3 regions of the Streptomyces sp. NBC_01808 genome follow, and region 2 is predicted to be linked to each of the others. Evidence: riboswitches for the same ligand, from Rfam matches in the RefSeq annotation. Region 2 holds a riboswitch; each other region holds the start of a gene.
What was found. Region 2 has a riboswitch for cyclic di-AMP ahead of OG946_RS21180 (M23 family metallopeptidase). Riboswitches for the same ligand answer to the same signal wherever they lie in the genome.
Positions count from the first base shown of each region.

Region 1: another riboswitch for cyclic di-AMP. It lies ahead of OG946_RS12995 (transglycosylase family protein); the one in region 2 lies ahead of OG946_RS21180 (M23 family metallopeptidase).
Region 3: another riboswitch for cyclic di-AMP. It lies ahead of OG946_RS04210 (LysM peptidoglycan-binding domain-containing protein); the one in region 2 lies ahead of OG946_RS21180 (M23 family metallopeptidase).

Region 1 covers NZ_CP109072.1:3,048,854-3,056,540, forward strand. Annotated here, with positions in the region: partial or broken gene OG946_RS12965 (hypothetical protein) at 1-781, shown strand, start outside; gene OG946_RS12970 (ASCH domain-containing protein) at 778-1,164, shown strand; gene OG946_RS12975 (Ppx/GppA phosphatase family protein) at 1,156-2,082, opposite strand; gene OG946_RS12980 (DUF501 domain-containing protein) at 2,079-2,615, opposite strand; gene OG946_RS12985 (FtsB family cell division protein) at 2,719-3,186, opposite strand; gene eno (phosphopyruvate hydratase) at 3,297-4,580, opposite strand; gene OG946_RS12995 (transglycosylase family protein) at 4,898-5,581, opposite strand; cyclic di-AMP (ydaO/yuaA leader) riboswitch at 5,658-5,822, opposite strand; gene OG946_RS13000 (transglycosylase family protein) at 6,031-7,065, opposite strand; gene OG946_RS13005 (cytochrome P450 family protein) at 7,164-7,687, opposite strand, start outside.
Region 2 covers NZ_CP109072.1:4,787,580-4,795,266, reverse strand. Annotated here, with positions in the region: gene OG946_RS21200 (restriction endonuclease) at 1-559, opposite strand, end outside; partial or broken gene OG946_RS21195 (DUF397 domain-containing protein) at 884-1,048, shown strand; gene OG946_RS21190 (hypothetical protein) at 1,470-2,228, shown strand; gene OG946_RS21185 (VOC family protein) at 2,280-2,645, shown strand; gene OG946_RS21180 (M23 family metallopeptidase) at 2,851-3,972, opposite strand; cyclic di-AMP (ydaO/yuaA leader) riboswitch at 3,984-4,126, opposite strand; gene OG946_RS21175 (PP2C family protein-serine/threonine phosphatase) at 4,381-5,679, opposite strand; gene OG946_RS21170 (cytochrome P450 family protein) at 6,119-7,390, opposite strand; gene OG946_RS21165 (RNA-guided endonuclease InsQ/TnpB family protein) at 7,519-7,687, shown strand, end outside.
Region 3 covers NZ_CP109072.1:1,050,028-1,057,714, reverse strand. Annotated here, with positions in the region: gene OG946_RS04225 (beta-galactosidase) at 1-1,051, opposite strand, end outside; gene OG946_RS04220 (SDR family NAD(P)-dependent oxidoreductase) at 1,152-1,943, shown strand; gene OG946_RS04215 (FadR/GntR family transcriptional regulator) at 2,008-2,808, shown strand; gene OG946_RS04210 (LysM peptidoglycan-binding domain-containing protein) at 2,892-3,791, opposite strand; cyclic di-AMP (ydaO/yuaA leader) riboswitch at 3,799-3,973, opposite strand; gene OG946_RS04205 (hypothetical protein) at 4,077-4,721, opposite strand; gene OG946_RS04200 (DUF397 domain-containing protein) at 5,054-5,302, opposite strand; gene OG946_RS04195 (helix-turn-helix domain-containing protein) at 5,303-6,163, opposite strand; gene OG946_RS04190 (ATP-binding protein) at 6,399-6,851, shown strand; gene OG946_RS04185 (hypothetical protein) at 6,848-7,273, shown strand; gene OG946_RS04180 (sugar phosphate isomerase/epimerase family protein) at 7,449-7,687, opposite strand, start outside.

The DNA of each region.
Region 1 (7,687 bases), 1.7 Mb from region 2:
ATCGACGCCCTGTACCGACCGCTCTTCGCCGCGCTCTCCGAGCGCCTGGCGGTTCCGTACGGCGTCGAGACCTACAGCCGGCAGCAGGCCACCGAGCACTACCGGCGCACGTGGCTGCGCGTCCTGCCCCGTATGAACGCGGCCCGCTGGTGGCTCGCCCCCTCGACCGGCGTCGCTCACCTCCGCGTGCCGTGCCCCGCATCGGGATGCGGCTGGTCCGAGAAGTACGCCGAGCGCACGCGCGTACGCAACAGCAGCCGCGCGGACGCGGTCGTGACGGCCGAGTGCCTGCGCCATGGCGCGTACGAAGTCACCATCGCTCCTGCCGGTGAGCGGGTACCTCGACCTCGCCACCCTCTACCGGAACCTCGTGAAAGAGCTGTCCCTCGGCGACAAGCACAGCGGCACGCTGCACGTGATGGTCAAGGGCGGCGACTGGGTGTTCGGCTCGCAGCTCGTCGACGGCGCCCTACAGGCCGTCGGCCTCGCCCCGGAGCAGCTTCCCGCCCGGTTGTTCTGCCCGCAGGTCGTCACGGACACCGGCACCAAGCTGTCGAAATCCCTCATTCGGGAAGGGCAAGCGCCCTCGCCGGACGGCGCGGCGCCGTGGATGCTCGACACCCGAGAATGGCCCGGCACGTTAGCCGACTACGTCGAGCGCCTGCTCGGCATGACCGAGATCGTGCTCTCAGACCCACGGCACTTCTTCCGTTCGTACTCGGCCGGCGAAGTCGGCCGGATGATGTCCGCACCAGCGACTAGGAGCGTTCCCGCCCCATGACCGGAACCACGGCTCGCGTTCACGAGCTGAACCTCTACCGGCGATATTTCGATCTTGTCGCAGCGGGGAGAAAATCCATCGAGGTAAGGGTCAACTATCCGCACCTCGCCGACCTCGCCGACCTCGCCGCGGGCGACGTGATCCGGTTCCGGGTCAAAGGCACCGAGGAAACCGTCGACGTACGGGTCACCAGGGTCACCGAATACCCGACCTTCGCGGCGCTGCTCGACGGCGAGGGCCCGGAGAACGTCAACCCGACAGCCTCGCGCGAGCAGCAGCTCGCGAACATGCGGAGCATCTACGGCCCTGAAAAGGAAGCACTCGGCGCCCTCGCCATCAGCATCACCCGCGTTACGGCAGGTCAGCGGCCTCGATCAGGCTGAGGCGGACCGGTATGCGATCCCGTCCAGGATGTCGTGTTCGCTGACGATCACCTCGGGGGCGCCCGTGCGCTCCATGACCGACAGCAGGACCAGTGCTCCCGCGGCGATCACGTCGACGCGGCCCGGGTGCATGACCGGGATGGCGGCTCGTTCCTCGTGGGTGGCCTTGAGCAGGGAGTTCGTGATGTCGCGGATGCGGGCCACCGGGACGCGGGCGTGGTGCAGGGCCATCGTGTCGTAGGCGGGGAGGTCCATGGCGATGCCCGCGACCGTGGTGACCGAGCCGGCGAGGCCGACCAGGGTGGCGGTGTCGCGGAGCGGGACCGCGGCTTCCGCGGTGTCGAGGGCCGCGGCGATGTCGGCCTTCGCCGCCTCGATCTGCGCCGGCGTCGGGGGGTCGGCGAAGTGGTGGCGTTCGGTGAGGCGGACGCAGCCGATGTCGACGGAGCGGGCCGCCGCCACGTCGTCCGTGCCGGCGACGAACTCCGTCGAGCCGCCGCCGATGTCGACCACCAGGTACGGCCCCGGCACCCGTCCCGACAGCTCCTTCGTCGCGCCCGTGAAGGCCAGCGCGGCCTCCTCGTCGCCGGTGATGACCTCCGGGCGGACCCGGAGGATCTCCTCCACGCCGCGGGCGAAGTCCTCGCGGTTCTCCGCGTCGCGCGAGGCGGAGGTGGCGACGAACCGGGTACGGACCGCGCCCAGCCGCTCGATGATCTCCGCGTACCGGCGGCAGGCCGCGAAGGTCCGCTCCAGCGCCTCGGGCGCCAGCCGGCCCGTACGGTCCACGCCCTGGCCCAGCCGGACGATCTCCATCCGGCGGTCCAGGTCCTTCACTTCGCCGGACCGCGTGTCGACGTCCGCGACCAGCAGGCGGATCGAATTCGTACCGCAGTCCACGGCAGCCACTCGGGTCATGCCTCATCCTCCCCGGATTCCTCTGGCGTCACGCACGGGCCCTTGGCCCACCACTCCGGCAGCATCGCCAGCGCCTCGTCCCCCAGCGGGTTCACCCCGGGCCCCGCCGCCAGCGCGTGCGCGACCAGCACGTGCAGGCACTTCACCCGGTCCGGCATCCCGCCCGCGCTCGGGAAGCCTGCCAGCTCGGCGATCGCGTCGCGGCGGGCGAGGTAGTCCTCGTGGGCCGCGCGGTACGCCGCCGCCAGCTCCGGGTCCGCCGCCAGCCGGGCCGTCATCTCCTTCATCACGCCGTCCGCCTCCAGCGTGCCGATCGCGGAGTTCGCGCGCGGGCACGTCAGGTAGTACAGCGTCGGGAACGGCGTGCCGTCGGGCAGCCGCGGGGACGTCTCCACGACATCCGGGTTGCCGCACGGGCAGCGGTGCGCCACGGCGCGCAGGCCGCGCGGGGCGCGGCCCAACTGCGCGGCCACGGCGGCGGCGTCGGCCGCGGTGGCGGGGGTGTGCTCGCTGGGCGGCGGGGGCTTGTCCATCTCTCCTCGTTCAGCCGGGCGGTCGGCTTCCGGCGTCAGGCGTCAGGCGGCCTGCGTCAGGCCGGCGTACCGCGGCGGGCGCAGGTTCGCGTACGTACGCGCCTCAGCGCCGGCCGTCCGCGGCGTCCAGGCCGTCCCACAGGTTCTCGTACCACGGCCTGTCCACCGCCTCCCCCTCCTCGCCGGAGCGGGCGGAGCCGGTGCCGTCGCGCATCAGGTAGCCGGTCTCGCCGGGCAGGACGTAGTGCAGGTGCTCGCGAGCCTGCCGGCGCACGTACTCCGGGTCGTTCCACCGGGACTTCTCGTCCCGCAGCTCCTCGACCCGCTGCTCGGCCTGCGCCTTCTCCCGCTCCAGCTCGGCGACCTCGGCGCGCTGGGCGATGTACTGGCGCAGCGGGTACGCGAGCGCCACCACCAGCGAGCAGACGACGAGCGCGAGCACCGCGGCCCGCCCCGTCAGCCGGCTGCGGCGCGGCGGGCGCGCGCGGTAGACGCGCTCCGAGACCCGGCTGACGGCCTGCTCGCCGAGCAGCTTGAGCCGGGTGGTGGTGGAGAAGCGCTCCCTGGCCATGTGCGTCGCGTCCTCCCCGGGCGGCAAGCGGTGGTCGGCCCCGGTCGCACCTTACGCGGTGCGGCCGGGGCCGGGTGCGTCCGACGCCGATGTCGTACGGGTCGGTCCGTTCAGCCGTTCTTGTAGCGGGGGAAGGCGCTGCGGCCCGCGTACTCGGCGGCGTCGTCGAGGATCTCCTCGATGCGCAGGAGCTGGTTGTACTTGGCGACCCGCTCGGAGCGGGCGGGGGCGCCGGTCTTGATCTGGCCGCAGTTCGTGGCGACGGCCAGGTCGGCGATGGTGACGTCCTCGGTCTCGCCGGAGCGGTGGGACATCATGCACTTGAAGCCGTTGCGCTGCGCCAGCTCGACGGCATCCAGGGTCTCGGTGAGCGAGCCGATCTGGTTGACCTTCACCAGCAGCGCGTTGGCCGAGCCCTCGTCGATGCCGCGCTGCAGCCGCTCGGGGTTGGTGACGAAGAGGTCGTCGCCGACGATCTGCACCTTGTCGCCGAGGCGCTCGGTCAGCACGTGCCAGCCGGCCCAGTCGTCCTCGAACAGCGGGTCCTCGATGGACACCAGCGGGTAGTCCGCGACGAGCTGCTCGTAGTACTCCGTCATCTCGGCGGCGGAGCGGCCCTTGCCCTCGAAGACGTACACGCCGTCCTTGTAGAACTCGGAGGCGGCGACGTCGAGCGCGAGGGCGACGTCCTGGCCCGCGGTGTAGCCGGCCTTCTGGATCGCCTCGATGATGAGGTCCAGCGCGTCCCGGTTGGAGTCGAGGTTCGGCGCGAAGCCGCCCTCGTCGCCGAGTCCTGTGGACAGGCCGCGCTCCTTGAGGACGGCCTTGAGCTGGTGGTAGATCTCCGCGCCGCAGCGGACGGCCTCGGAGAACGACTCGGCGCCGATCGGCGCGATCATGAACTCCTGGATGTCCACGTTGGAGTCCGCGTGGCTGCCGCCGTTGAGGATGTTCATCATCGGCACGGGCAGCACGTGCGCGTTGGGGCCGCCGAGGTAGCGGAACAGCGGCAGGTCGGACGCCTCGGAGGCGGCGTGCGCGACGGCGAGCGAGACGCCGAGGATGGCGTTGGCGCCGAGGGAGGACTTGTCGGGGGTGGCGTCGAGGTCGAACATCGCCTGGTCGATGAGACGCTGCTCGGTGGCGTCGTAGCCGACGAGCTCGGGGCCGATCTGCTCGATGACCGCGAGCACGGCCTTCTCGACGCCCTTCCCGCCGTAGCGGGCCTTGTCCCCGTCGCGCAGCTCCAGGGCCTCGAAGGCGCCGGTGGAGGCGCCGGACGGAACGGCAGCACGGCCGGTGCTGCCGTCGTCGAGGCCGACCTCGACCTCGACCGTGGGGTTGCCGCGGGAGTCGAGAATCTCTCGGGCTACGACGACGTCGATGGACGGCACGGTGTCTCCTTCGGAGGGATTCGCTACGGGTTCCGCCCTGAGCCTAGCCGCCCCGGGTGACGGCCCCGGCGCGCACCCGGCCGCATTCCGCGGTACGAGACGGTTCGGGCCGGGGAGCGGGGAGGAGGACCGCGGTGGCGGGTGGCGTACGGCGTGGTCGTCCCGGCCCGCGCACCGGACGGGCCGGGACGGCCGCGCCGTACCGCGGCGGCGTGCCGGGCGGCAGGCGGCACCAGGGGGCGGCAGGCGGCGGCGGTGCACACGGCGCGGGCGGGCCGGCCGGTCCGTGGACCGGTGCGGCCCGCCCGCGCGCCGGGCTAGTCCACCTTCAGCTTCTGTCCCGGCCGGATCAGGTCCGGGTTCGCGCCGACGACCGGCTTGTTGTCCTCGTACAACTGCTGCCAGTTCTCCCCGCCGTGCCGCCGGGCGATGTCGTCGAGGGTGTCGCCCTCGCGGACCTCGTAGTAGAAGCCGCGGAAGACCGTGCGGGACTCCGGCTGCGTCTGCTCGGCGGCACCGCGGGCCTCGGTGCCCTGCGGGGCCTCCTGCGGCGCCTGTTCCTGCGCCTGCGGGGCCTGTTCCTGCGCCTGCGGGGCCGGCTGCGGCTGGGTTTCCGGTTGCTGCTGCGGGGCCTCCTGCGGCGCCGGTGGGATGATCTGCCCGGTGGCCGGACTGCCCGCGGCCAGGCCCGCGCGTGGGCCGCAGTTGGGCCACGCGCCCGGGCCCTGCATGGACAGCAGCCGCTCCGCGACGGCGATCTGCTGCTGCTTCGACGCCAGGTCGGCGCGCGTGGCGAAGCTCCGGCCGCCGGCGGCCTCCCAGCTCGGCTGGGAGAACTGGACGCCGCCGAAATAGCCGTTCCCGGTATTCGTCGCCCAATTTCCACTGGACTCGCAGGCGGCTACCCGTTCCCACGTATCGATGGGCGCCGCGGACGCGTGCTGGGCGCCGAGCACCGGCAGCCCGATCGCGGTTCCGGTGGCGCCCATGAGGACGGCCATGCGGGAGTGTGTGCCAAGGCGTGCCTGTGCGGCGGGGCGGCGGTGCTTACCCGTTCCGGCAGGAAGAAGCATGATGCTCTTTTCTCACCGACGCCTGCGAGGTGAGCTGTCGGGTGCGGGCTGTGAGTGCCCGGCCGTACGTCATGCGTGCGGCTTGACCCCAAGCCGTCCGGTCCGCCTTCTCGTTGGACCGAAGCGGCGCTTACCGTGGGTCCCCCGCTCCTGTCAGCGGTGCTTCATGCACAGGTGGCCCGGGTGAACGCCGACAGGATTCGGCGTGAGGCGATCACCGGGACTCGCGTTGGCGAGCAATGTGACGGTAAGCACATAGGCGTGTGCGATTCAAAGACCCCGGAAAATGCCACGCCCGGTTTTACGTCCGTCAGGTAGCCCGGTCAGCCGATTACGTCAAATATGACTAATCCGCGCCGACTTCACCCGCCGACTGTTCAGTTCCCGCTCAATTCGAGTTCCTGACCAGGCTTGATGGTGTCGGGGTCCTTACCGAGGGAGTTCTTGTTCCCGTCGTACAACTCGGACCATCCGCCCGACAGGGAATGCTCTCTGGCAATTTCCGAGAGGGTGTCACCCGGTCGGACGGTATAACTGCCGCCGTCCGCCGCGGCGTCGCGTCCCGAGGCGTCGCCCTTGCGGTCCTCGCCGCGCTTGTCCGCGTCGCCGGGGATCTCGGCGATCCACTCGCGGCCCGGTTCCGGCAGCTCGGTCTCATCGGGCGACTGGGAGGCGCCGGGGGTCTCGACGGCCTCGCGCGGGGCCTCGGGAGCGCCGGGCGAGGACGGGGCTTCGGAGGGGGTCGGGGTCGCGGAGGCGTCCGGGGCGCGGTGCCGGCCGGAGCCCTCGCCGGAGGTGGTGTCGTCGTCCGGGCCGGTCCGCTCGCCGGGGCCGCCGTCGCGCTCGCCCGGGTCCTGGCTGCCGCGATGCTTGCCGGCGCCCTCGCCGTCCTTGCCGTCGCGCTCGTCCTCGCGGTCCGTACGCCCGTCCTCGTCCTGGCCCCGGGAGTCGTCATCCGGGCTCGGGGCGAGGGTGGGCGGTTCCGTGGGCAGCAGCGGCAACTCGGCGCCGGGGTCGACCTCCGGCACCCCGTCGTCGCCGTCCAGCCCGGCGTCCTGGGCGCACTCCGGCCACGCCTTGTCGGCGCCCATGCCGGCGAGGATGCGCTCGGCGACCGTGATCTGCTGCGCGCGGCTGGCGTAGTCGGGCTGCGAGGCGAACTCCTCGCCGCCGTACTCCTGCCACATGTCCATCGTCAACTGCAGGCCGCCGTAGTACCCGTTGCCCTCGTCGGCGCTCCACAGCCCGCCGCTCTCGCACTCGGCGACCCGGTCCCACGTGCCGGCGTCGGCGGCGCTCGCGCCGCTCGCGCCCAGCAGCGGCAGGGCGAGACCCGCCCCGGTCGCACCGGCCGCGACGACGAACGCGGGGGCCTGGCGGGGACGTCGGTGGCGTCCGTTACCCGAGCGCATGCGAGTGCCTTTCGTTCCCTGTGTGTTCGAGCCAGTGGCCGAACTTAATACCGAATCACCCCCGATCACAAGTTGATCGCCTGATAGTCACGCGCAGATCACAGCGAACGCCCGAAGTGCACCGGCAGCGTCCGCAGGCCCCGCATGATGAGCCCACCGCGCCACCGCAATTCGGACGTCTCGCCCGCCAGCCGCAGGTCGGGAAGGCGGCGCAGCAGGGTACCCAGGGCGGTCTGCGCCTCCAGCCGGGCGAGGGGGGCGCCGAGGCAGTAGTGGATGCCGTGGCCGTAGCCCACGTGCTGATTGTCACGCCGGGACAGGTCCAGGGTGTCGGGGTCTGCGAAGCGCGCGGGGTCGCGGTCGGCGGCGGCCAGCACGACGAGCACGGGGTCGCCCACGGCGATGCGCTGCCCGCAGATCTCCAGCGGCTCGGTGGCGAACCGCCACGTCGCCAGCTCCACCGGGCCGTCGTAGCGCAGCAGTTCCTCCACCGCGGAGGGCAGCAGCGCGGGATCCGCGGCCAGCCGGGCGCGCTCGGCGGGGTGGGTGAGGAGGGCGTACGTGCCGTTTCCGATCAGGTTGACGGTGGTCTCGAAGCCGGCGAACAGCAGGATGAACGCCA
Region 2 (7,687 bases):
GGACGGTGAAGTGTGAACGGTAGTTCTGGAACCGGAGTCCTGACGTCGTGCGCCAGATGGCAGCGAGCTCCTCGTCAGATGTGAGGGTCGGTCCGCCGGGTGCTAGCAGCCCGCGGAAGCGTACGGCCCGACCGGAGATGCCTGCCTTCTCGAACAGGAAAAACGGAGGCACCTTGGCCCGGTCATCTGCGGTTCCGTGGGATGCGGCGAAGGTGTCCCGGAGGAGGACGTTTCCAGCCCGTGGGGTGTTGTGGAGGCCTTGGCCCGGCTTCTTGTTGTCGCCGTAGTACGTGAAAGTGCCCGTCTCGATGTCCAGATGGTCGGGCCAGTTGACATCGCTGCCGCTCGTGTAGAGCACAGCCAACCTCACGGTCCCCTTGGCCGGAGAGCCGGAGAACCGGAAGCCGCCTTGGTTGCCAACACCCTTTACAAGTTTCGAGATGGGATCGTCGCCGGTGTGGCCACTCGTGCCGCCGGCGTAGAGGGCATCGACGAGAAGATCAGAGGCTTCCAGGTCCGCGAACGCTACGTGGGGCTCGGAAGCGGCAGCGAGGGTCATGCCAACAAGGTCTACCAGCAGGCACTGACAGCCGTGATCGAGCGGCTGGATTGGTTGCTCAGTCCGGCGGCCCGTGAAGGTGTCAGTGCCCCTGCGTAAGATCCTTTGCACGCACTTGAGTGATCTCGGGAGGGGGCTGATGCAGCCGCTACGTGTGATGGACCTCTTCGCTGGCTACGGGTGGCGTCATTGCGATTACCGCCGGTCAGCAGGGATCCCCTGTCCCCAACCGACTTCAGCAAACGTCATCCGCTCAGTAGAGGGAGGCCCTCCCCTGGTGATCACCACTCTCCGGTAGGTCAAGTCCACCTTCAGCAGCGGCGCGACGGCGGCGGTTGTGTCGAGTGGGCGCCGGCCGTTGCCGCCTTCGGCGTTGTTCCTGTGCGGGACAGCAAGGATCCCGGTGGACCTGCCCTCGCGTTCTCTGCCGAGGGTTGGCGGGCCTTCGTTGCGGGCGTTCGGGACGGGGAGTTCTCCGAGCGCTTCTGACCTGTCCAAAGGCCCCTGGTGCGGGAGTTATCCACAGGGGGAAGCGGAGGGTGGGGATCCGGGAGAGGGTGGGGGCATGACGGGGGAAATTGGGTCGCTGGGTGCGTTGGCGGCGGGGAATGGTGGGGTGTTGGTTTGTGCCGAGGCTTTGGCGGCCGGGTGGTCGTCCGGGGTGTTGGTGCGGCGGTTGCGGAAGGAGGGGTGGCGGAAGGTTCGGGCCGGGGTGTGGGTGGAGCCGGGGCGGGTTGGGGATCTGCGGCTGCGGTTGCGGGTGGCTCAGGCCGGGCGGCCGGAGCTGGTCGTCAGTCACAGTGCGGCGGCTCATCTGCTCGGGGTCGAAGTGCTCGCTGTGCGGCCTGAGTTCACGCACGTGCGGGGGCGGGGGCGGGCGCCCGAGGGATGCGTGCTGCATCGGACCGCGGTGAGTGACAGGGAGATCGTCAACGTCGCCGGGCTGCGGGTCACCGACGCCGCGCGGACCCTCGTCGACCTGCTGCGTACGGCGGAGCGGGATGCGGCGCTCGTGGCCGTGGAGTCCGCCTTGACCCGGCGGCCGTTGGGGCCCGGCGGTGGGTGGCCGCGGAGGTGGCGGGAGCAGGTGACCGATCTGCATGCGGTCTCCGAGGCCCTTGCCGGGATCGGGCAGCGGCGAGGTGTGGTCCAGGCGCGGCAGCGGCTGGCGCTCGTCGATCCGCGCTCCGGGTCGCCCGCGGAGACCGTGGCGCGGCTGCGGATGTACGATGCCGGGCTGCGGCCGCTCAGCCAAATGCCGTTCACCGCGCCCAACGGCCGGCGGATACGGGTGGACTTCTTCTTCCCGGCGGCGGGGCTCGTCGTGGAGATCGAGGGCTACGGCTTCCACGGCAGCCGGGCCGCTCATCTCGCCGACGTCGAGCGCTTCAACGACCTGGGGCGCTGTCCCGAGGTCCGGCGCATGCTGCGGTTCACCGCGGCCGACGTCTTCGAGCGGCCCCAGCGGATGCTCCACACCATCCGCGCCGCCCTGGGCGAGATCGCCGCCGGGGAGTCCCGTGGCACCGCCGCCGCCGGGGAGTCCCGTGGCACCGCCGCCGGCACTGCCGCGGCTGCTCATGCGGTTGCCGGTGCGGCAGCCCGTGCCGGCGCCGCCGCCAGTGCCGCTGCCTCGGACGCCGCTGCCAAGGCCACCGCGGCTGCCTGAGTCGCCGCCGGTTTACCTGCGGTGTCCGAGGTGCGTGGCAGGGTGACCCCCATGGACGCCTACGTCAGGAACATCGTGCTCGACTGCGCCGACGCCCGTCAGCTCGCCGACTTCTACACGCAGTTGCTCGGCATGCGGGTCATTCGCGAGGACTGGATGGTGATCGCCAAGGACGAAGGCAGCTTTCCACGGCTGGCATTCGAGGAAGTCGAAGGCTACCGGCCGCCACTCTGGCCGGACCTCGATCGCACCTACCCCCAGCAGATGCACATCTGCTTCGGCGTCGACGACTCCACCGCCGCGGGCGAGCTGGCGCTGCGGCTCGGGGCCACGCGGCTCTCCGAAGAGGGAGGCAGTTGTCCGGTGTTCGCCGATCCCGCCGGGCATCCGTTCTGCCTCTGCGGGCCCGGGGAGTAGGTCCCGGGAAAATGCCGACGGCCCTGGTGTCGGGGGGTCGGCCACCAGGGCCGCCGGCGGTCTCGGTGCGCGCTCGGACGCCACGGGGGAAGTTGCGTTCGGGCACGCCGGAGACGTGGGAGAGGGGTTTATGGGGGCTTGCGGTCCGTGCGGCGGGCCGTCGGTCCCGGCCACCGGGGCCGGGGCGCTGGGCCCGCCGGGTCGATCAGACCGGGGCGCCGTTGTTGCGCAGCCAGGCGAGGGGGTCCACTGCGTCCCCGCCGCCGGGTCGTACCTCAAGGTGCAGGTGCGGGCCGGTGACATTGCCCGTGGCGCCTACGCGCCCGATGACGTCGGCGGTCGTGACCTCGCCGGAGGACTGGATGATGGAGGACAGGTGGCAGTACCAGACTTCGGTGCCGTCTTCGAGCGTGAGGACGATGCGGTAGCCGTACGAGCCGGCCCAGCCGGCCTCGGTGATCGTGCCGCCGTGCACGGCCTTGACCGGGGTGCCGGTGGAAGCGGCGAAGTCCTGGCCCGTGTGGCCCGCGGCCCACATGTCGCCGGACTCGCCGAACGTCGAGGTGAGCGTGTAGTTCGCGACCGGGGCCACGTAGCTGGCGGCGAGCTTGGCGAGGCGCTCGGCCTCCGCCTTGCGGCGGGCCTCCTCCTCCGCCTTGCGGCGGCGCTCCTCCTCCAGGCGGCGCTGGCGCTCCTCTTCCTGCGCCTTCGCCTCGGCGGCCTCCTCGGCCGCCTGCTGGGCGGCCTCGGCCTCGGCGGCCGCGCGGGCAGAGGCGTCGGCCTCCGCCTGCTGCTGCTCGGCCTGCTCCAGGATGCGCGCCCGCAGGGCCTCGCCGGAGTCGGCGGGCTGGTTCGCGGTGTCGGTGTCGCTGGCGTAGCTGACCTGGGTGAGCGGAGCCGTGGTGACGACCGTGTCGGAAGCGGGCTCCTCCTCGCTCGGCATCAGGTCGCCGACGCCCGGCAGGCTCTCCGCGTCCGGGAGTTGCGCGCTTATCTGGCTCGCGACGGTGTCGACCTGGTCGGGCATGGATATCGCGACCGGGGGCTTCTCCTGCGCCGTGGCCATGCTGCCCGCGCCGACGGCGGCGAAGACGCCCACGCCGAGTACGGCGCCGCTGCGCGCCATGCTGCCACCGCGCTGCCGGGGGAGGCGCCGGCGGCCGCGGGAGGGAAGGTCGTCCTCGGGGAGGACTTCGTCGACCGGCTCTTCGGCGGCGTAACCGGTGGGCGCATACCCCTCGGGGGCGTAGCCGCCGGACGCATAGCCGTCGTAGCCGTAATCGTCATAGCCATGGCCGTAGCCAGGCCCAGACCTGTAGGACGCCACGAAGGCGTACTCCTTTCCTTCCTTCTCGCCTACCGGGTTAGCTGACGGGTTCGGAGCAGGAAGGTCTCCTACGGGCCGCCTCCTCGCGGAGGTTGGCCCGATTCACCCCAAGGTGGTGGTTCCCCGGTTCCCTAGGTGTTGCCGTTGCTGCAGTTGTGACGTGCGGGATTCGGCGACGGCGCACGGTGCCGCCTCTTACGACGGCAGTGACGACCGCGCTGCGTTACCGCACGCTAGCGGACGACGGCGTTCGATTCCAAGTCGTTCCCGTTATTCAGTTGTGCTTTGCCGCGGACGATCCGGGCATGCACCAGCGGAAACGGACAAGTTGACGGCCCGACTACGTGCAGTGAGGTCCGGTCGTTAGCTGATCGTGCATCAGTTGTTATGCGGAGGGGTGCTATTCCACTACGGAGTGTGAATAGCCGAGGGCGAGTCCGGCGGCTCTCCGAACGGTGTACGGGAGCGGGCGAGGGCGAACAGCGCCATGTCGTCCGCGACCCTTCCGCCCGTATGGCGGGTCACGTCGTCCAGGAGGGTGTCCAGGAGTTCGTGCGGGCCGTCGAACAGCCGGCCGTCCAGCCGGGTCAGGGGGTCGTAGAAGACACCCGCCTTGTTCCGCGCCTCGGTCACGCCGTCCGTGAACAGAACGAGCGCCGCGCCCGGCGGGAACGCCACCTCCATCAGCTCGTCCGGCCACGTACCCAGGTCGCCCATGCCCAGCGGCAGCGCGTGCTCGTGCGGGTGCAGCGTGCGTGCCGCGCCGTCCGACCCCAGCAGCAGGGGCGCCGGATGGCCGCGGTTGAGCAGCCGCAGCGCGCCGCCCTCGCGGTCGACCTCCGCCAGCACCGCGGTCGTGAACCCCTCCACCCGGTCGAGGCCGCTGCGCCCCGTCTCCTGGCGCTGCAGCGCGCGTTCCAGCCGCCGCGCGACTCCTTCGAGCCCCGCCTCCTCCTCGGCCGCCTCCCGGAAGGCACCGATGACGACCGCCACGGACTCCACCGCCTCCAGCCCCTTGCCGCGTACGTCGCCGACGATGCAGCGCACGCCGTACGGGCCCTCCTGCACGGCGTAGAGGTCGCCGCCGATCCGGGCGTCGGCGTCAGCGGCCTGGTAGCGGGCGGCGACCCGCAGCGTGCCGAAGCCGTCCGGCGGATTCGGCAGCACGGCGCGCTGCGCGGCGACCGCGACGTGGCGGGCGGAGGCCAGCCTGCGGTAGTTGCGCTGGATGAGGAGGTTGATGCCGATCGCCAGGGCGCCGAGCACGACCTGCGACACCATCTGGGTGAGCGCGTCGGGGCCCGTGGCGGTGCCGTTGAGGATTTCGAGCGTGACGTCCACCACCAGGGCGGCGACGGCAACGACGACGGTGCCGCGCAGGGTGAGCAGCGCAGCGGCGACCAGCGGGGTGGTCTCGAATATCGGCGAGGACCGCAGCCCTTCCGGCGTGAACCAGAAGAACACCGCCCCCACGACGATCAACGCGGCCGGCAGCCACCGCAGCACCCAGCGGACCCGCCGCTCACCGCCGGGGGCGTCGGGGCGGCGGGTCCGGACCGCCAGGTCCAGCGCACCGCTTCCCACGCGGTAGGCCCGCCCGTTCTCGTACGGGGCGCGCCCCTCGCCGTGCGAGCCGCGCTCCGCGTCCTGCGGACCGCCCTCGGCCTGCCCCGCGCTCTGCGCGCCGTCCTCCCGCACCGGCTGCACCTGCCCTTTCCTGCGCTGCCCTTCCTGCGCTGTCCTCCCTGTACGGCCGACACGCGGGCGCTTGCCATCGTCGTTCAGGGTTCCGCGGCCCGGGCGGGACGGCGACCGGGCGGGGCCCAGGCGGGTTACAGGTGGCGTTTCGGGCGTCATTGCGGCCAGGGTGTGAGGGCAGACGAGTCGCGGACCGGCGGACCGCACGCAGAGGGTACAGCCGAACGGGTATAGGGCCGCCCGGCTCCGGCGCGCGCGGCGCCCGCGCGCGCCCCCGCTCTCCCGGCGCCCCACGCGCCCCTCGGACAACTGACGTCATCTGTCAGCCGTCAAGCGTCAGTCGCCGTCAGGCGCCAAGGCGTCCGGTGCCAGCCGGCGCCAGGCGGCGCCAGGCCGCGCCAGGCCGCGCCAGGCCGCGCCAGGCCGCGCCAGGCCGCGTCAGCCGGCGTCAGGCGAGGCGTACCGGGAAGGACTCCAGGTCGTTCTGCGTCAGTACCGGCAGGTTGCGCAGCTCCCCCAGCGGCACCGCCGCCCGCAGCCCCGGGAACCGGGCGAAGAGCGCCGGCAGCGCCACCGCCGCCTCCAGCCGGGACAGCGCCGCGCCGGGGCAGATGTGCGGCCCGTGCCCGAAGGTCATGTGCCGGATCGGCGTCGCCCGCGTCACGTCGAAGGCGTCCACGTCCGCCCCGTGGTGCCCGGCGTCGCGCCCGATCGCGCGGTACGAGATGACGACGCCCTCGCCCTTCTCGATCACCGTGCCGGCGATCTCGATGTCCTCCGTCGCGAACCGCATCAGCAGGTGGGTCACCGGCGGGTCGTAGCGCAGCGCCTCCTCGATCGCCGTCTCCCACGTCACCTTGCCCTCGCGGACCAGGCCGAGTTGCTCGGGGTGGGTCAGCAGTCCGCGCACGGTGGTGAGCAGGAGCGTGATCGTGGTCTCGTGCCCGGCGGCGATCATGGACTTCAGGTTGCCGACGACCTCTTCCTCCGTCAGCGGCTCGCCGCCCTCGTCGGCGAGGATCAGCGCGCTCGTGAGGTCGTCGGCGGGCTCGGCGGTCTTCTGCCGCACCATGTCCGTGAACACGCGGTCGAGTTCCGCCATCACCGCGAGCCGCTCGTCCTGCGGCGTGAGCATGGAGAAGAAGGCTTTCCACAGGCGCATCTGCCGCGGTATCTCCGATTCCGCGACGCCCATGAGCGCGCACACCACCCGCATCGGCAGCGGCTGCGCGAAGACCTCCTTGAGGTCGACCACCCCGTCGCCCTCGGCCGCCGCGGCCTCCAGGGAGTCCAGCAGCTCGGCCGTCACCCGCTCGACCACCGGCCGCAGCGCGTCGAGCCGCCGCGGCGTGATGGCCTGCGCCGTCTTGGCCCGCAGCCGCCGGTGCTCGGCGCCGTCGACCGTGAACATCGACCGGCCCGGGTTGACCATCCCGATCAGCGGCCACTCCGCCGTGACCTCGCCGGTCTGCCACAGCCGCCAGGCGCCGATGTCCTTGACCAGCCGGGCGTCGGTGAGCAGTTGGCGGGCCTCGGCGTGCCGCGTGACGGTCCATGCGGGCGCGCCGAGCAGTTCGATCCGGGTGAGCGGGGCGGCGGCGCACAGGAGCGCGGTCTCGCCCGCGAGGTCGCGTACGAGCGGGTCGATGGCCAGCGGCCCGGGGAGGGCCCCGGAGCCGGTCGGGGCGGCGGCGGAGCCGGCGGCGTGCGGGCAGTTCACGGATGACCTTCCGAGGAGGCCCCGGCCTTCGGGTCGGGGCAGAGTCGAATCCTGATGCTGACGTCGGGGAGCAGAGCGGTTTCCGCAGCATAGGAGGGGTTGTCAGTGGCTGCCGGTAGGTTGCGTGCATGAAGCTGGTGGTGCAGGTCAGGTTGCTGCCGACGCCCGAAGATGCGTCGGCACTGCAACGGACGCTGCACGCCTGCAATGCCGCGGCGAACGACGCCCGCACGGTCAGTATCTGGACCACCGCCGGGCGCCTGAAGGGCCTGTGTTACGCCGGGCATCCGGAGCAGG
Region 3 (7,687 bases), 3.7 Mb from region 2:
ACTTCTCGGCGCCGCCGGGGGTCGCCCGCCACTGGAAGTACAGCACCGCGTCCGCGCCCTGCGCGACGGCCTGCCAGCTCCACAGCCGCATCGAGCCGAACGGCTTGGGGCTGTTGCGCGCCCGCCAGTTGACGGCGCTGGGCGCCTGCTCCATCAGCATCCACGGGCGGCCGCCGCCCGCCGAGCGGGTCACGTCGAAAGCCAGGCCCGCCCCGATGTGGGTCTCCGGGTCGTACGGGTCCTGGTAGTAGTCCAGGGCCTGGACGTCCTCGTGCGCCGCCCAGGCGAACGCGTCGACGGCCTTGTGCAGCGGCAGGTGGTTGGTGGTGACGGGCACGCCGGGGGTGATCCGGCGCAGCGCCTCCTTCTCGGCGAGGTAGCACTGCAGCAGCGCGTCGTCGCAGAAGCGCGCGTAGTCCAGCACCTGTGCCGGGTTGGGGTGCGTGGGGGTGGTGCGCGGCGGGAGCACCTGCTCGAAGGTGTCGTAGCGCTGCGACCAGAAGGTGGTGGCCCAGGCGGTGTTCAGCGCCTCGACGGTGCCGTAGCGCTCGCGCAGCCAGCGGCGGAAGTCGGCGGCGGAGACGTCGCAGTAGCAGCGGGGGTTGGAGCAGCCGTACTCGTTGCCGATGTGCCAGCTCTCCAGGGCGGGGTGGGTGCCGTAGCGGGTGGCCAGCTCGGTGACCAGGCGCACCGCGTGCTCGCGGTAGACCGGGCTGGAGGGGCAGAAGTGCTGGCGCGAGCCGGGCCACCTGCGGACGCCGTCGGCGTCCTGCGGCAGCACCTCGGGATGCCGCTCGGACAGCCACGGCGGCGGGGAGGCGGTCATCGTCGCCAGGCAGACGCGGATGCCGGCGCCGTGCAGGTCGTCCAGCACCCGGCCGAACCAGTCGAAGTCGTACGCGCCGGGCCGCGGTTCGACCAGCGCCCAGGAGAAGATCCCGGCCGTGACCATGGAGACCCCGGCCTCCTTCATCAGCCGGATGTCCTCGGCCCTGACCTCCTCCGGCCAGTGCTCGGGGTTGTAGTCGCCGCCGAAGTGGATGCGTCCCACGCTGTCTCCGCCCCTCTTGCTCAATTCTTAAATTACGAATTAACCTTGGGGAAACGTAGAAGTGCCGCGGCAGATCCGTCAACACCCGGAGCGCGAACTCGTGACAGCAGCCGGAGCCACGCAACTCCCGTACACCGCACGCTTCGACGGCCGCACCGCCGTCGTCACCGGGGCCGCCGCCGGCATCGGCGCGGCCATCGCCCGCCGGCTCGCCGCCGAGGGCGCCGCGGTCGTCGTCGCCGACATCGACGGCGACCGGGCGGAGGCCACGGCCGAGGAGATCCGCGCCGCGGGCGGCACGGCGGCGGCGGCCGTCGCGGACGTGGCCGAGGAGGACGGCTGGGCCCGGATCCTGTCCGCGGCAGGGGACTTCGGGCCCGTCGGCGTCCTCGTCTCCAACGCCGTCGCCGTCGACGTCGCCCCCGCGCACGAGACGTCGCCCGCCTCCTGGCGGCGCCAGGTCGACGTCGGGCTGACGGCCGCGTTCCTCGGCTTCCGCGCCTGCCTGCCCGGGCTGCGCGCGCAGCAGGGCGCCCCGGGCGCCGCGGTGCTGGTCTCGTCCGTGCACGCCAGGCACGGCATCCCGGGACACCCCGCGTACGCCGCCGCCAAGGGCGGGCTGCTGTCGCTGGCCGGCCAACTGGCCGTCGAGTACGGCCCGTCGGTGCGGGTGAACACCGTGCTGCCGGGACCGGTGCTCACCCGGCTCTGGGACCGTGTCCCCGAGGAGGACCGCAGGGCCAGCGCCGGGCAGACCGCCGCGGGGCGGCTGGGCGCGCCGGAGGAGGTGGCCGCCGCCGTCGCCTTCCTCGCCGCGCCCGAGGCGTCCTACGTGACCGGCACGAGCCTGGTCGTGGACGGCGGCTGGAGCGTCGTAAAGTCATCGGCCTGAGCGGGGGCGCCGCGGGGGTGGCGGGAGCACCGGGAGCGGTGACGTGAGGGAGGAGCGAGCGGCCATGGCGGGTTACGCGCGCCGCGGGGTGCACGGGCAGACGGTGGAGACCCTCGCGCACCGGGTACTCGGCGGTGAGATCGCCGAGGGCGCCACGCTCGACCTCGCCGCCCTCCAGGCCGAGCTGGGGGTCAGCCTCACCGCGCTGCGCGAGTCGCTGAAGGTGCTGGCGGCCAAGGGCATGGTCGACGCCCGGCAGAAGCGCGGCACGTTCGTCCGGCCGCGCGCCGACTGGCACCTCCTCGACGCCGACGTGCTGCGCTGGCGCTTCGAGACCGCGGGCCGGCAGCAGGGCGAGGGCGCCGCCGCGCGGGCCGCCTCCCCGCTGCTGCGCGACCTGGACGAGGTGCGCGGCATCGTCGAGCCCGCGGCGGTCCGGCTGGCCGCGGTGCGGCGCACCGACGCGGACCTGGCGGCGCTGGAGGCGGCGCTCACGGCGATGGCCGGGGCGCGGGACGGCGCGGCCGAGGCCGTCGCCGCGGACCTCGCGTTCCACCGCGCCCTGCTGGCAGCCTCGCACAACGAGCTGCTGGAGCGCATGGATCAGGTCCTCGCCAGCGGCCTGGCCGCGCGCGACCGCCTGGTGCACGGCCCCGGACACCACCCGCAGGACCCCGTGCCGGGCCACCGCGCCGTGCTGGCGGCGATTCGGGCGCAGGACCCGGACGCCGCGGAGGCGGCGATGCACCGGCTCCTCGCCCAGGCGGCCCGGGATCTGGCCGAGTTGTCCGCCGGTGAGTCCGCCGATGGGTCCGCCGATGGGTCCGCCGGTGAGTCCGCGGCGGAACGGGCGGCCGGGGCGTAGCCCGTACGACGAACGCGCCCCGCCGCGCGGACGGATCCGCGCGACGGGGCGAAAAAGACTCCCGCGGGCCATCGCCCCCGGAATCAGTACCAGTTGTTCGCCTGCCAGAACTCCCAGGCGCCGCACGGGCTGCCGTAGCGGTCGTTCATGTAGTCCAGGCCCCACTTGATCTGCGTGACCGGGTTGGTCCGCCAGTCGGCGCCGGCCGAGGCCATCTTGTCGCCCGGCAGCGCCTGCATCAGGCCGTACGCGCCGGAGCTGGGGTTCGTCGCGGTGTGGTCCCAGCCGCTCTCGCGCTCCACGATGCTGCTGAAGCAGGTGAACTGGTCGGCGGGCACGATCTCCCTGGCCGCCGCCTGGATGCCGGACTCGGTGGTCGGGACGCTCGCCTGCGACGCCTCGGTGGCGCCGCCGGAGCCGCCGGAGCTCCCCGAGGACGACGAGCCGTTCGGGTCGATCGACTTGTCGACCTTGCCGCCCTCGGTGTCGATGCGCAGCTCGGTGCCGACCTTCAGCGCGGCCGGGTTGTCGCCGATCGCCTTCTCGTTGTCGACGTACACCCGCTGCCAGCCGCCGGGCACGTCGTACTTCGCGGCGATCTTGGCCAGCGTCTCGCCGGCGCCGACGGTGTGCTCGACGTAACGCTGCTGCTTCTGCTCGGTCTTGGCGGCGGTCTGGTCGGCCTCGGCAGGCTTGCTCTCGGCCTTCTTGTCCCCCAGGTCCAGCTCCTGGCCCGGCAGGATCAGGTGGGGGTTGTCGCCGACGGCTTCCTTGTTGGCCTCGTACAGCCGCTGCCAGTCGGGACCGAATCCGTTGTCCTCGGCGATCTCCGAGAGGGTGTCGCCCTTCTCGACCGTATAGGCGTGCGCGGCGGTCGCCGCGATTCCGCCGGCGACGGGCAGGGCTATGCCCACCCCCGCGGCGGCGGCATAGCGGCGGGTGGAGCGCGACTTGGGCGCGCGCCGGGTGCCGGTTCCGGCCATGGTTGGCTCGCTCTTTCTCCGACGCCTGCGAGGTGAGCTGTCGGGTTCGGGCTGGAGTTGCCCGGCCGCGTCGTGCTGTGCGGCTTCACCCCGAGTCGGGGAGTGCGGTGCGGTTCTGCCACCGTGCTCCTGCCGACGGAGAAGTGGTTCCCCCGCTCCTGCCCGAACGGCTGTGGGGACGACGGATCCGGGCTCCGACGGGCAGGATTCGGCGTACCGGAGCGCGGCGCTCGCGTCTGCGAACGTCTCGGACACTAGGAGATCGAACGGCAGATCACAAGAGGATCACGAGGATCCACACGTAGTCTGACGCTCCGTGGTGACGCGCGCACGCGTGGGGCGGTTGGGGCGCGTGTGACGTTCGGCACTCACGCTGAGGTGCAGCGCCTCCAACAGGGGCTGTCCGGCCGGTACGACGAGACCGTGCACCCCGCGCTCCGCGGCGCCGGCGAGCGCGGTCCGCCAGGCGTCGGGGCCTGCGGGCGCCGCCGCCGGGGTCCAGCGCCCGGCGCCCGGCTCCTCGTAGCCGGGTCCCGCGGGCGCGAGCCGGCGGAAGGCGGGCACCGTCGGTGCTACGGCGCCGAGTTCGGCGCACCGCCGGGAGTCGGCGGCGAGCGCGAGCCGGCCGCCGCTGAGCAGCACCACGGTGGCCAGCGCCCGGGCCAGCAGCGCGGCCTGCGGGACGCTGTCGGGCAGCGCGACGACGAGCCTCGCCCGGCCGGTGGCGGCGGCCAGGGCGGCGGCGAGCGCCAGCACGTCGTGCGCCGGGTCAGGACCGCCGTCCAGCCACAGCGCGTCGGCGCCCGCCGAGTCGTACGCCGCGCACTCCGCCAGCCAGGCCGCGGGCTCCTCGGGCAGCCGGGGGAGCAGCACCCCGACGCGGACCGCCGGCGGTTCCGCGCCGGTGGACGGGGGTGGAGATGCGCTCATCGCGGGCCTCCCCGGGGGCTGACGAGGGCCATCGGGGGCATACCGTACGCCGATACCCTGCGGAAGGCAGCGGTGCGGACACCCACGGTTCATGATTTCTGGAATTTCATCTGCCGTGCCCCCGGGCGGCGTTGCGCGCCCGTACCCCGGCAAACGCCGAGGGAGGGGACCCCCCCGGGGTGTCCCCTCCCTCTCTGTGCTCCCGGCCGGTGGCCCACGTCAGTGCGGTTGGGCCACACCCCCGTTCGCCGGGATGGGCTCGCCGTCCGGCTGGGACGGCGAGTGGACCGGGCGGCGCGGCAGCCGGTGCGCGGGCACCGCGCCTGACGCGGTCACGCCGGGCTCCGCGACAGCAGGAAGTCGGCTTCGCCGGCCTTGGCACCCTCGATGAACGCGTCCATTTCACCGGGGGTGTAGATGAGGGCGGGACCGTCGGGGTGCGCCGAGTGCCGTACCGCTATCCGGCCGTCCCGCAGCTTCATGGCCTCGACGCAGTTGCCGCCGTTGCCGCCGCTCCACGGCTTGTGCCAGCCCTCGGTGCCGAGGTCCGCCGCCGGCATGCCGTTGTAAATGCGTTCCATTCACAGCTCCTTGCGGAAGTCCCGGAGGATTTCCTTCGTGCGTTTTGCCGTCGCCGCCTGGGCCGCCATGTGGTCCAGGGCGGCGAGGTGTGTGGCCACCTCGTGCCGGCCGTCGAGGTAGACGGCGCCGGTGAGGTACTCGGTGTAGATCATGTCCGGCAGCTCGGGCATGGCGAACCGGAAGAGGACGAAGGGGCTGTACGTGCCCGGATGGTGGCCGGTGCGGAACTCCGCCATCTGGAGCGTGACGTTGGGCAGCGACGCGATGTCGAGGAGCCGGTCGACCTGCGCGCGCATCACCGCGCCGTCGCCCACCGGGCGGCGCAGGACCGTTTCGTCCACGATGACCCAGAACCGCGGCGCGTCCTCGCGGGTGAGCAGGTCCTGGCGCTCCATGCGGAGCGCGACGTGCCGCTCGATCTCCGCGGGCGCGACCCGGCCGAGGGAGCCGACCTTCAGCACGTGCCGCGCGTAGTCCTCGGTCTGCATCAGACCGGGCACGAAGTGCGGCTCGTACGACCTGATGAGCGACGCCGCGCCCTCCAGGCTCACGTACATGCTGAACCAGTCGGGCAGGATGTCGTGGAAGCGCTGCCACCAGCCGGGCGCGTTGGCCTCCTCGGTCAGCGCGACGAAGGTGTCGATCTCCTCCTGGTCGATGCCGTACGCCTGCAACAGCAGTTGCACGTACGGGACCTTCAGCGCGACCTCGGCGGTCTCCATCCGGCGCACGGTGGCGGGGGCGACGCGCAGGGTCTTCGCGGCTTCCTCGCGCTTGAGCCCGGCCCGCTCGCGCAGCTCCTGGAGTCGCTTGCCGAGCACGACCTGCCCCACGGTCGGCGCAGACCGCGGTTCGCTCACGCCATACCTCCCTGTCGGAACTGCCTCAAGCAGTGTGCCACGCCTCGGGCTTGGCGAACACAGTGCAACGGCAACTCTGAAAAATTCACAGTGGGGGTTGCCAAGTGGCCGCGGCGGGGCCATAGTTTGGGATGTGAGCCAGTCCACACAGCCGCATCACACGGGGGTCGTGACACAGGGTCCCGGCTTGCCGGGATTCCGTTCGGGGGTCGATGCGGTGCGGTGCGGTTTCGAGGTGCCAGGTCAGGCGGACGCCGTTACGGTCGCCCGCCGGCTGGCCCGCGAGCAGATGCGCCGCTGGGGGGTGGAGGGCGAGGTGGGTGACAGTGCCACCCTCGTCCTCTCGGAACTGGTGACCAACGCACTGCTGCATACGGGGAGTCGGCGCATAGGGTGCGAACTGCGCTGCAGCGCCGACCGCCTGCGGCTGGCCGTCACCGATCAGGGTGTCGAGCCGGGAAGCCTGCGGGTGCAGCGGTCGTCCGCGGACGAGCAGGGTCGGGGGCTCCTGCTCGTCACCGCGGTCAGCAGTAGCTGGGGGGCATACGACGCGCGGCCCGGCCCGGGTCTGGTGGTCTGGGCGGAGCTGCAGCGCGGGGTGTCGGCGGCCGGGGGGGCCGCCGCGCCGCGCGCTTCCGGTACCCGTACCGGGGCCGGCCCAGCGGTCGGCGAGCGGGCGGCCGGATGATGCGCACCGAGCCCGGCGGCCGGCTCCGGCTGGCCGTACCGGGGGCGGGCGCCGCGGCCCTCGGCTGCGACGCGGTGGGCGTACCGCAGCGGATCGGCTACGACGTGATGGCCCGGCTTCCCCGCGTGGGCTGCGTCTTCGCCGACGGCAGCCGGTGGTGGTGGATCGTGCCGGCCGGCTCCGGCCTCGGCCTGCAGTGGCCGCGGAGCGTGCACTACGCTCCGGGCGCCGATATCTCGGGGGCGGCCGCCGGCACCGGCGGGCCGGCGGCCGTACCCCGGCTGGTGCACCGGCCGGCCGACGGGGTTCCGTACACGCCGCCGATCCCGCTCTTCCTGCGCATCTGCCGGCGCACCGGCGTCGAGCCCGCCTGGTCCTGCGACGTCGCCCGGGCGGCCGCGGGCCGCAGCGACGCCGCCTGAGCACCCGCGGCGGACCGGCCGGCGGGCACCTCCTTGTTTCGGTTGCGGGGGAGGAGCCCGGGGCCGGCCCGCCGCGGGAATGACGAAACCGCGGGCCGCGCCGCCGTCGGCGGCGGCGCGGGTCCCGCGGATCGTGTCCTTCGTGCGTGCGGTGCCTAGCGCGCGGTGCCGGGGTTCAGTAGTCCCGGCCCTGCAGCGCCACCATCGCGTCGTAGCTGGTCTCGGCCGCCCAGATCGAGCCCTGGGGCTCCTGCGGAGCGCGGTCCTGCTCCCAGAAGTACAGCGGCAGCCCCGGCGCCCGCAGCCCGCTGAAGAAGCGGCGGAAGTCCAGCTCGCCCTGGCCGAAGACGACGTCGCGGTACTGGTTCGTCAGTGCCGGGTCCCGCACGCCGTCCTTGACGTGGAAGGCGATGT